3 regions of the Clostridium sp. TJA032 genome follow, and region 2 is predicted to be linked to each of the others. Evidence: a T-box and tRNA genes for the amino acid it is inferred to sense, from the RefSeq annotation. Region 2 holds a T-box; the other regions hold tRNA genes.
What was found. A T-box is a leader RNA that pairs with one kind of tRNA and senses whether it is charged. The one in region 2 lies ahead of AC4FRL_RS05625 (valine--tRNA ligase), so its partner is inferred to be a tRNA-Val.
Positions count from the first base shown of each region.

Region 1: it has a tRNA-Val gene. The T-box ahead of AC4FRL_RS05625 (valine--tRNA ligase) is inferred to sense a tRNA for this amino acid. The anticodon was not compared.
Region 3: it has a tRNA-Val gene. The T-box ahead of AC4FRL_RS05625 (valine--tRNA ligase) is inferred to sense a tRNA for this amino acid. The anticodon was not compared.

Region 1 covers NZ_JBZEFB010000001.1:1,475,637-1,478,904, forward strand. The annotation lists gene metK (methionine adenosyltransferase) at 1-523, opposite strand, end outside; SAM riboswitch class I at 755-859, opposite strand; tRNA gene AC4FRL_RS06805 (tRNA-Tyr) at 932-1,017, opposite strand; tRNA gene AC4FRL_RS06810 (tRNA-Thr) at 1,023-1,098, opposite strand; tRNA gene AC4FRL_RS06815 (tRNA-Tyr) at 1,122-1,207, opposite strand; tRNA gene AC4FRL_RS06820 (tRNA-Thr) at 1,213-1,288, opposite strand; tRNA gene AC4FRL_RS06825 (tRNA-Val) at 1,311-1,386, opposite strand; tRNA gene AC4FRL_RS06830 (tRNA-Tyr) at 1,391-1,476, opposite strand; tRNA gene AC4FRL_RS06835 (tRNA-Thr) at 1,482-1,557, opposite strand; gene AC4FRL_RS06840 (hypothetical protein) at 1,717-2,355, opposite strand; gene yyaC (spore protease YyaC) at 2,514-3,041, shown strand; gene mreB (rod shape-determining protein MreB) at 3,079-3,268, opposite strand, start outside.
Region 2 covers NZ_JBZEFB010000001.1:1,209,818-1,213,085, reverse strand. The annotation lists gene AC4FRL_RS05635 (transglutaminase-like domain-containing protein) at 1-885, shown strand, start outside; gene AC4FRL_RS05630 (tetratricopeptide repeat protein) at 955-1,305, opposite strand; T-box leader at 1,501-1,717, shown strand; gene AC4FRL_RS05625 (valine--tRNA ligase) at 1,842-3,268, shown strand, end outside.
Region 3 covers NZ_JBZEFB010000004.1:167,113-170,380, reverse strand. The annotation lists gene AC4FRL_RS10240 (BaiN/RdsA family NAD(P)/FAD-dependent oxidoreductase) at 1-1,019, opposite strand, end outside; gene AC4FRL_RS10235 (hypothetical protein) at 1,212-1,766, shown strand; tRNA gene AC4FRL_RS10230 (tRNA-Glu) at 1,978-2,052, shown strand; tRNA gene AC4FRL_RS10225 (tRNA-Val) at 2,057-2,132, shown strand; tRNA gene AC4FRL_RS10220 (tRNA-Asp) at 2,146-2,222, shown strand; tRNA gene AC4FRL_RS10215 (tRNA-Glu) at 2,230-2,304, shown strand; tRNA gene AC4FRL_RS10210 (tRNA-Val) at 2,311-2,386, shown strand; tRNA gene AC4FRL_RS10205 (tRNA-Asp) at 2,401-2,477, shown strand; tRNA gene AC4FRL_RS10200 (tRNA-Glu) at 2,483-2,557, shown strand; tRNA gene AC4FRL_RS10195 (tRNA-Val) at 2,564-2,639, shown strand; tRNA gene AC4FRL_RS10190 (tRNA-Asp) at 2,652-2,728, shown strand; tRNA gene AC4FRL_RS10185 (tRNA-Thr) at 2,732-2,807, shown strand; gene AC4FRL_RS10180 (ATP-binding protein) at 2,920-3,268, opposite strand, start outside.

The DNA.
Region 1 (3,268 bases), 270 kb from region 2:
TTTTTCCATCTGGTCTTAAGTAAGGTAAAGTTCCGTTCTTTCTTACCTCTGTTAATCTTCTTGATAATCTATGAGCCATAGCTATTGGTGCTGGCATAAATTCTTCAGTTTCATTAGTAGCAAAACCAAACATCATTCCTTGGTCTCCTGCACCTACTGCATCTATATCAATTTTTTCTCCTGCTCTTGATTCTAAAGCTTCATCAACACCCATAGCGATATCTGATGATTGCTCATCTATTGTAGTCATAACTGAACAAGTTTCACAGTCAAATCCATATTTAGCTCTATCATATCCTATATTTTTTATAGTTTCTCTAGCTATTTTAGGAATATCAACATAACAGTTTGTTGTTATTTCTCCCATTACAACTACTAATCCTGTAGTAACAGCTGTTTCACAAGCAACTCTTGCATTTGGATCTTTTTCAAATATAGCATCTAAAACTGCATCTGAAATTTGGTCACAAATTTTATCTGGATGTCCTTCAGTAACTGATTCTGATGTAAATAATCTTCTCATGATTTAGGCTATCTTACACTTATATTAAGATAGCTAATTCACCCCTTTCATTTTTTATTTATCCAACCCTATATATTCAACAAGTAATATTTATTATCTTCCCACGACTTAAAATAATATATTTTTTGTTTATTAAAATCATCTTAATGCGCGCCTTTAAAATGATTTTAATAAAAAAATCTCTTCTTAAAGACTTAAGAAGAGATTTTAGTTATACACTAAATTTATCTTCTCTCATCTTGTAAAGAATTTCTTTACCGGAATTGGCACCTTAGTGAATTTCACTGGTTGCCGGGTTTCATAGGGCCTGTTTCCCTCCACCTCTCTGGATAAGAGTATATAAATACTAAATATTCTATTTTAAATATATTATTTTAACAAAGAGACACTAAATTAAGTGTCTCTTGCTGGTGGTGGAAGAAGGATTCGAACCTTCGAAGTCGTCCGACAACAGATTTACAGTCTGCCCCCTTTGGCCACTCGGGAATTCCACCACATTTGGAGCTGATGATCGGACTTGAACCGATAACCTGCTGATTACAAGTCAGCTGCTCTGCCAATTGAGCCACACCAGCATATTTATATTTTATTTTTTAATTGGTGGTGGAAGAAGGATTCGAACCTTCGAAGTCGTCCGACAACAGATTTACAGTCTGCCCCCTTTGGCCACTCGGGAATTCCACCACTTATGGAGCTGATGATCGGACTTGAACCGATAACCTGCTGATTACAAGTCAGCTGCTCTGCCAATTGAGCCACACCAGCGTATTTATTATTTTATTTTTAATGGTGGTCGCAACAGGGATCGAACCTGTGACCCCCTGCTTGTAAGGCAGGTGCTCTCCCAGCTGAGCTATGCGACCTTATTGGTGGTGGAAGAAGGATTCGAACCTTCGAAGTCGTCCGACAACAGATTTACAGTCTGCCCCCTTTGGCCACTCGGGAATTCCACCACTTATGGAGCTGATGATCGGACTTGAACCGATAACCTGCTGATTACAAGTCAGCTGCTCTGCCAATTGAGCCACACCAGCGTATTTTTAACTTCTATCTCTTGGCTCATCGCCAATCGACAAGACTTAGTATATATTGTTATGCTTTTTATTTCAAACTCAATTTTAAGCCATTTAAAGATATTATGTTAATTTATTTTTAAATTACTCTTTTTTTCTCCAATTTACTTCTTTTTTAACTTATATTTTTTCTTCTATTAGCGATATATTTATAAAAGGATTTAATAATTCTTTTACATACTCAAAATCTTTATAGGATAGCTTCTCTTGAAGTATTTTAAATATATCAATAGCTGCCTCTAACTCATCTGTTCTTTTTATGTGCTTTAATAAAGTTTTATAGTCATCTATAGATAACTCCTTAGATAATTTTAATAATTTAAATTTATCCTTCTTACTTATCTTACTTGGAATAGAGTACTTATCAACTTTAAAAAGCTTTATATTTTCCTTTTTATTTTCTTTTAAGGAATTATTTTTTTCCTTTGAACTACTATTTTTAAATTCATTAACTTTATTTGAATCTTTATTTATTTCTAATTCTTTTTTATCATTTTCTTCTACTTTATTATTTTCATCTTTTTTAATAAAATTATCTTTTTCTATATTACTTTTTTCTTTACTTGGCAAAATTACTTTTTCTTCGTTTAAAGGTGCTTTTTCTACTTTTTCTTTATTGAAATTATTATTTTCATTAAGTACTAAACTTTCTTTTTTCAATTTTATTTTTTCTTTATTTACCTTCGGAATATTTATAATAACTCCTAAAGTTATAATAGTTAAAGTTATTACTAAAATACTTAAAACTTTTCTACTCATAAATTTCTTCACCTCCTCTTTAATAATTTCCACATAAAATATTTTTATACTTGATTTAATATTTCTATTTTTTCCTTCATATAATTAACTGATAGAAACTTAAAATATTAAGAAAGGAGTATGTCAAACTAGTTTTAAGCCTTTGACATAGTGATACCTTGGAAAAAGTGAAAATTTACTATAAAAATAACTTATCATATTATAAAATTTCTAATTTCCTTAAAAATCATATAGATGAAAAAACAATTATAGTATGTATAGGAACAGATAAATGTATTGGTGATTGTCTTGGCCCTATGGTTGGTACATTATTAAAAGAAAAATCTTTTCCTTTAAAGGTTTTTGGAACTTTAAAATCTCCAATTCACGCCTTAAATTTAGATACTGAAATAGATAAAATTTCAAAAGCATATCCTAATCATAAAATACTAGCAATTGATGCTTGCTTAGGTGATGCAAATTCTATTGGAGAAATTCATGTTAGAACTAAGCCAATATATCCTGGAAAAGGTGTTGGAAAAACTTTAAGAAGTGTTGGAAATATTTCTATAATAGCTATAGTAGATTCTTCTGAGAATATAGAATCATTTACTTCTAGACCTATTAGATTAAATTTTATATTAGATATGTCTAAAGTTATAGCAGATTCTTTAGTTACAGCCTATAACTTAAATAAAAAAAATTAACTACATATCTCTTAATCTAAGAGATATGTAGTTAATTTTATTCGTCTATCAATTTAACTTCTAAATTATCCATACTTATATTTAATTTTTCAAATGTCTTTAATACCTTACCAGTACCCTCTGCAACGCATTTTATAGCATCATCTGCTACTTTAACCTTAATGCCTGTCCTTTCCTCAATAAATCTATCAAGTCCATTTAATAAAGCTCCTCCACCAGTCATAAGA
Region 2 (3,268 bases):
ACTATTTTTCTTTATTTTGTTGTAAAAATTATATTTAAGATATTTAGTTTCATTATTATAAATCCAATTCTTAAAATAATAAAAAGAATGGAAGCTAAAAAGGGTGAAAGATTTGGTAAGTTTGCTTCACTTATATTAAGCATACCAAAGGCTATTTTTTACATGTTAGTAGTTTCTTTAGTATTAGTTATATTAGGAAGTAGAGGATATTTAGGAAATAAAGTAGAAAATTATACCTTATCTTCAAAGGCTTATAAAATAATAAGTAACAATAAGTATTACAAAGCTTTAAATAAAGATTATGAAACTTTTTATAAGGATTATGAGAATAAGGTAGATGAAAAGGAACAGGCTAGAGAAAAAGAAGAAAAAGAAGAGTATGTTAAAGAACAAAACAAAAATATTGTTTATATTTATAATGGAGTAACTTTAGATGAAGGAATAAAGTCTAATGAAGCTATTAAAGAAAAGGCTTTAGAGATTACTAAGGGAGCAAAAACAGATAGAGAAAAAGCTAAAAGAATATATAGATATGTAAGTGAAAGTATTACCTATGATGATGAAAAGGCAGCAAATATAGGAAAAGATACATCTAAATATAAATCAGGAGCAATTGAGGCCTTTGAAAGCAAAAAGGGAATCTGCTTTGATTATGCATGTCTTTATGTTGCAATGGCTAGAGATGTAGGGCTTAAGGTTAGATTATTAACAGGAGAAGCTTTTAATGGAAAAGAGTGGGGACCACATGCCTGGAATGAAGTTTATTTAGAGAATGAAAATAAATGGATAACAGTAGACCCTACCTTTGGAGATGTAGGAAATTATTTTGATAGCAGAAGAAATGAAAGCACTCATAGAGATGGGAAAATCGTAGGAGAGTGGTAATATAAAAATAAAACTCACAAATTATTAATTAAAAAAGTATTTGTGAGTTTTATTTTATGTAAAAAATTTTTATTTAGATATTTTGTTTAAAATTAAATTTATAGCTCTTTCACAATCAGAATCTTTATTATCTAAGGCCCAAGCCAAATTAAAATATCTTAAGGCTTTTGAGTTATTATTAATCATTGAATAGCAGTAAGCTAAGTTAAAGAAATATTTAGAGTCCTTATTAAGTTCTAAAGCTTTATTTAGCATATCTATAGCTTTTTCATATTGTTTTAACTTTATATAGCAAACTCCAGAATTATAATAACTATGACACTTACATTCATCATTATCTAGAGCTTTTTTGTAATAATTTATGGCATCTGAATAGTTTTTAGTGTTATATAATTCATTTCCCTTTGAAAAGTTGTTCATTTTTACCTCCAATTAAGTATATATATTTAATTATTAACCTATTTAGCCATAATATTCATAATAAATAATAATTATAAATTAAATAACTATGTTTATTTAAATATTAAATCTTTTAAAGTTTAGCTTATATTTAAGCTTCTTTACTTGACATAAGTTAAAATAATGGTATAAGATATATCTATAATTTAAATAAGCTTATAAACAGAGATAAAGAGGAGTAAAGATAGGAAGAACTTTAAGAGAGGAAATCCCTAGGCTGTAAGATTTCTAAGTTTGATATCTTGAAGGTAGCTTTTGAGTTTCTTTGATGAAAAGATTAAAGTAATCAAAGACGGCATAAATTCAGTCGTTAATTTTAGAGAGCCCTTTTAATGAGGGAAAAAAGGTGGTACCGCGAGTTTTCGTCCTTTTAAGGATGGGGACTTTTTTTATTGCCTAAAAATATTATTAATTTGTTAAAAGATGTTTCAAGATAGTTTTTGAAATGTTTTATATAAATACATAAAATGTGTTTAAATTTTAAGGAGGTTAGTCTAATGGATAATAAAAATATTTCTACAACGTATAATCCTAAAGAGTTTGAAGAAAGACTTTATAGCACTTGGCAAGAGAAAAAGTATTTTACTCCTATAGTAGATAAGAGTAAAAAACCTTATACTATAATAATGCCACCACCAAATATAACTGGTAAATTACACTTAGGTCATGCACTTGATAATACACTTCAAGATATGCTTATAAGATTTAAGAGAATGCAAGGATATTGTACTTTATGGTTACCAGGAGAAGACCATGCTAGTATAGCAACAGAAGTTAAAGTTGAGAATGAACTTTTAAAAGAAGGTCTTTATAAGAAAGAAATGGGAAGAGAAGCTTTCTTAGAAAAAGTTTGGGAATGGACAGATGAGTATAGAGAAAGAATAAGAGAGCAACTTAAAAAAATGGGATGTTCAGCTGACTTTACAAGAGAAGCATTCACAATGGATGATAGATTAAGTAAGGCAGTAAGACATGTATTTGTTAAGTTATATAAAGAAGGTTTAATATACCAAGGAAATAGAATAACTAACTGGTGTCCTAAGTGTCAAACAGCTTTATCAGATGCTGAAATAGAGTATGAAGAAAAAGAAGGCAATTTCTGGCATATTAAATATCCAGTAGTTGGTTCTGAAGAGTTTTTAGAAATAGCTACAACTAGACCAGAAACTTTACTTGGAGATAGTGCTGTAGCTGTTAATCCACAGGATGAAAGATATGCACATTTAGTAGGTAAAATGTTAAAGTTACCTTTAACTGATAGAGAAATACCTGTAATTGCAGATGATTATGTAGATGTAGAATTTGGAACAGGAGCAGTTAAAATAACACCTGCACACGACCCTAATGACTTTGAAGTTGGTAAAAGACATAACTTACCACAAATAAGGGTTATGGATGATAGCGGTATAATAAATCATTTAGGTGGAAAATACAAAGGCTTAGATAGATATGAAGCTAGAAAACAAATGGTTTCAGATTTAGAGGAATTAGGATTATTAGTTAAGGTAAAACCTCATACTCATAATGTTGGTACTCATGATAGATGTGGTACTGTTGTTGAGCCAATTATATCAAAACAATGGTATGTAAAAATGCAATCATTAGCAGACCCTGCTATAGCAGTTGTTAGAAATAAAGGAACTAAGTTTGTTCCAGAAAGATTTGAAAAGACTTACTTCAACTGGATGGAAAATATCCAAGATTGGTGTATTTCAAGACAATTATGGTGGGGACATAGAATACCAGTATTCTACTGTAAAGATTGTGGAGAAATAATGGTTGAATTAGAAGACCCAACTAAATGTTGTAATTGTGGTTCAGAGAATATAGAACAAGATAAAGATGTTTTAGATACTTGGTTTAGTTCAGCACTATGGCCTTTCTCAACTTTAGGATGGCCAGATAGAACTGAAGATTTAGAGTT
Region 3 (3,268 bases), on a different contig from region 2:
TTCATAAGCTTTATTAAGTTCTTTTTTTCTTTCCAAGTAAGTTTATAACAGGGTTTATGTAAATTATCTACACCAGCCTCCCTTAACAAAACAGGTATCATTTTTTTATTAATAATACCTATAAGAGAATTTATAACTTCTCTACAAGAGAATATAGCAAAATGCCCTTCAAGAAAATCTTCTAGTTCTTTTAAAGATTTATCAGGCATCATATCAACAATTATTTTAACATCTTTTCCTTTAAAACAACCTAAAGATGCTTCTCTAGATATTTGTAATATTGGAGGGCCAGAGATTCCGTAGTCTGTAAAAAGAATTTCTCCAAATTCTTTTCTAATACTTTCACCATTACATAAAACTTCAGCATATCCATTAAATTTTATTCCAGATAAAGCTTTAAGTTTATTATGAGATAATTTTAACTGCACTATAGCTGGATTAGGTTCAATAATAGAATGACCAAAATTTTTAGCAAGATTATATGCAGAACCATCTGAACCAGTTTTAGGGGCGGATTTTCCTCCACAAGCCATTATTAATTTTTTGCACTTAATCACAGGAGATTCTTCATTTCCTGTGGATAATTTAAATTTCCCCTTTGCTTTACTTATAGATTTTACTTTATAGGAAGTGTAAATAGGTATTTCTCTTTCTTCTAAAGCCATTTTTAAAATATCTAAAACAGAAGAGGCCTGAAGCGATTGTGGATAATTTTTACCTTTTTCAAGTTCTACAAAAGGCAATCCTAAATTAAGAAAAAATGCTTTAGTATCTTCTACAGAAAATTTATCTAAAGTTTTTATAAAAAATCCATCATTTTCACTATGAAAATTTTTATAAGGGAAACTAATTAAAGAATTTGTTATATTACATCTTCCATTTCCAGTAGTAAGAATTTTCTTACCGACTCTATCAGTTCCTTCAACTATAGCAACATCTAAACCAAAATCTTTAGCTGTAATTGCAGCTGTCATACCAGAGGCTCCACCTCCTAAAATAACTACATCATGATATATCATAATTTTAAAATTCTCCTTTCTAAGTTTATCTATTAATAATCAAATAATTTTAAAATTTATTATATTTTTTATCATAACATTTCTAAACTTGAATTGTATCACATTTAAGTGTTTATAGATACTTAAAGAGAAAAAATGAAAGGTAATATTATTTTATTTGGTGAGAAATAATATTACAGGAGGTGTTTATTTATGAAATTTAAAATTACAAATGAAATCTTAGAAGGATATAATACAGAATTAAAAATAAGAAGAATGAATTATGACCAAGTTGTAGTAGATTATAATAATAATTCAGGAATAAAAACATTTAAAATGATTGATGGAGAATTAGTTTCAGAGGGAGAGGTTGATGAGATAATTAAAAAACATACTGATTTGTTAAAAATAAAAATAAATAGAGGTACTTCAGCTTTATTTTATAAAGGGATAATAGATTCTATAGAGGAAGCTATAGAAGAGGTAAATTCTTTAGTGGTTTTAAATGATTTTACTAAAATAACAAGTAGAAAGGGCTTTTGGGATAAAGATATACTTGTGTATTTAAATGGGAGATATCCCATAAAAATTGAAGCAAGTGGAAGAAATTTTAAAGAAAATAGCTATAAATTTAATATAAAGGTTCTAGAAGATACAGAATTCATTGAAATGTGCTATTTTAATATAGAAAAATTAAATAATCAAATAAATTGGAGAGAAAGACAATTAAGTATATATAAAAAAATAGTCAAAAAAATAGAAAAATAGAGTAATTTTGAGTAAAATAGAGAAATTGAAAAATAATTTTATTAAATAGCTATAAATAGCTTAAAATAACTAAAAAAACTGTTGACATAACTTTAATTTTTGGGTATTATAGACCTTGTCAGGTCGCCAAGAGCGAAAGACAAAAACAAAATAAACAAATTTAGTTTAAAGCTAAAACTGGTCAAAATGATGTGGTTTTAAGAGTTAATGTGGCCCCTTGGTCAAGCGGTTAAGACACCACCCTTTCACGGTGGTAACAGGGGTTCGATTCCCCTAGGGGTCACCAACATGGTCGCATAGCTCAGCTGGGAGAGCACCTGCCTTACAAGCAGGGGGTCACAGGTTCGATCCCTGTTGCGACCACCATAAAACTTTTAATGGCTCAGTAGCTCAGTTGGTTAGAGTGCCGGCCTGTCACGCCGGAGGTCGAGGGTTCGAGCCCCTTCTGAGTCGCCACATTTTTGGCCCCTTGGTCAAGCGGTTAAGACACCACCCTTTCACGGTGGTAACAGGGGTTCGATTCCCCTAGGGGTCACCATATTACGGTCGCATAGCTCAGCTGGGAGAGCACCTGCCTTACAAGCAGGGGGTCACAGGTTCGATCCCTGTTGCGACCACCATAAAAGTTTTTAATGGCTCAGTAGCTCAGTTGGTTAGAGTGCCGGCCTGTCACGCCGGAGGTCGAGGGTTCGAGCCCCTTCTGAGTCGCCAGTTTTGGCCCCTTGGTCAAGCGGTTAAGACACCACCCTTTCACGGTGGTAACAGGGGTTCGATTCCCCTAGGGGTCACCATATTACGGTCGCATAGCTCAGCTGGGAGAGCACCTGCCTTACAAGCAGGGGGTCACAGGTTCGATCCCTGTTGCGACCACCATAAACTTTTAATGGCTCAGTAGCTCAGTTGGTTAGAGTGCCGGCCTGTCACGCCGGAGGTCGAGGGTTCGAGCCCCTTCTGAGTCGCCATATGCTGGTGTGGCTCAATTGGCAGAGCAGCTGACTTGTAATCAGCAGGTTATCGGTTCAAGTCCGATCATCAGCTCCAAATTGAACTTCAGTTTAACTGAAGTTCTTTTTTTATTCTGTAATAGAATAAAAGTTTAATTTATTTATGCTAAAAATGCACCTTATCTTTTAAGGAAGATAAGGTGCATTTTTTATTTTTTATTTTTTAGTTTTTTAGTTTTTCTTATGTCTACACCATAAGTTTTAAATGGAGTAAAATTACCTATAATTCTAGACATTATTCTTTCAGCATAATACTGGCTTAATTCTTCGACATTTAAGTTAGTTGATATAATCATTTTTTTATTTAATAGTAATTTTTTATTTAATATAGAAAATAATTCTGTAGTAGAAAAGTCAGTAATTTGTTCACTACCTAAATCGTCTATAATTAATAAATCACAATTAATTAATAAATCTTCTAACTCTGAATTATTATTAAATCTTATATCTTTGAGATTTTGCATTAATTCATCTGCTGTTCTATAGACTACAAAGAAT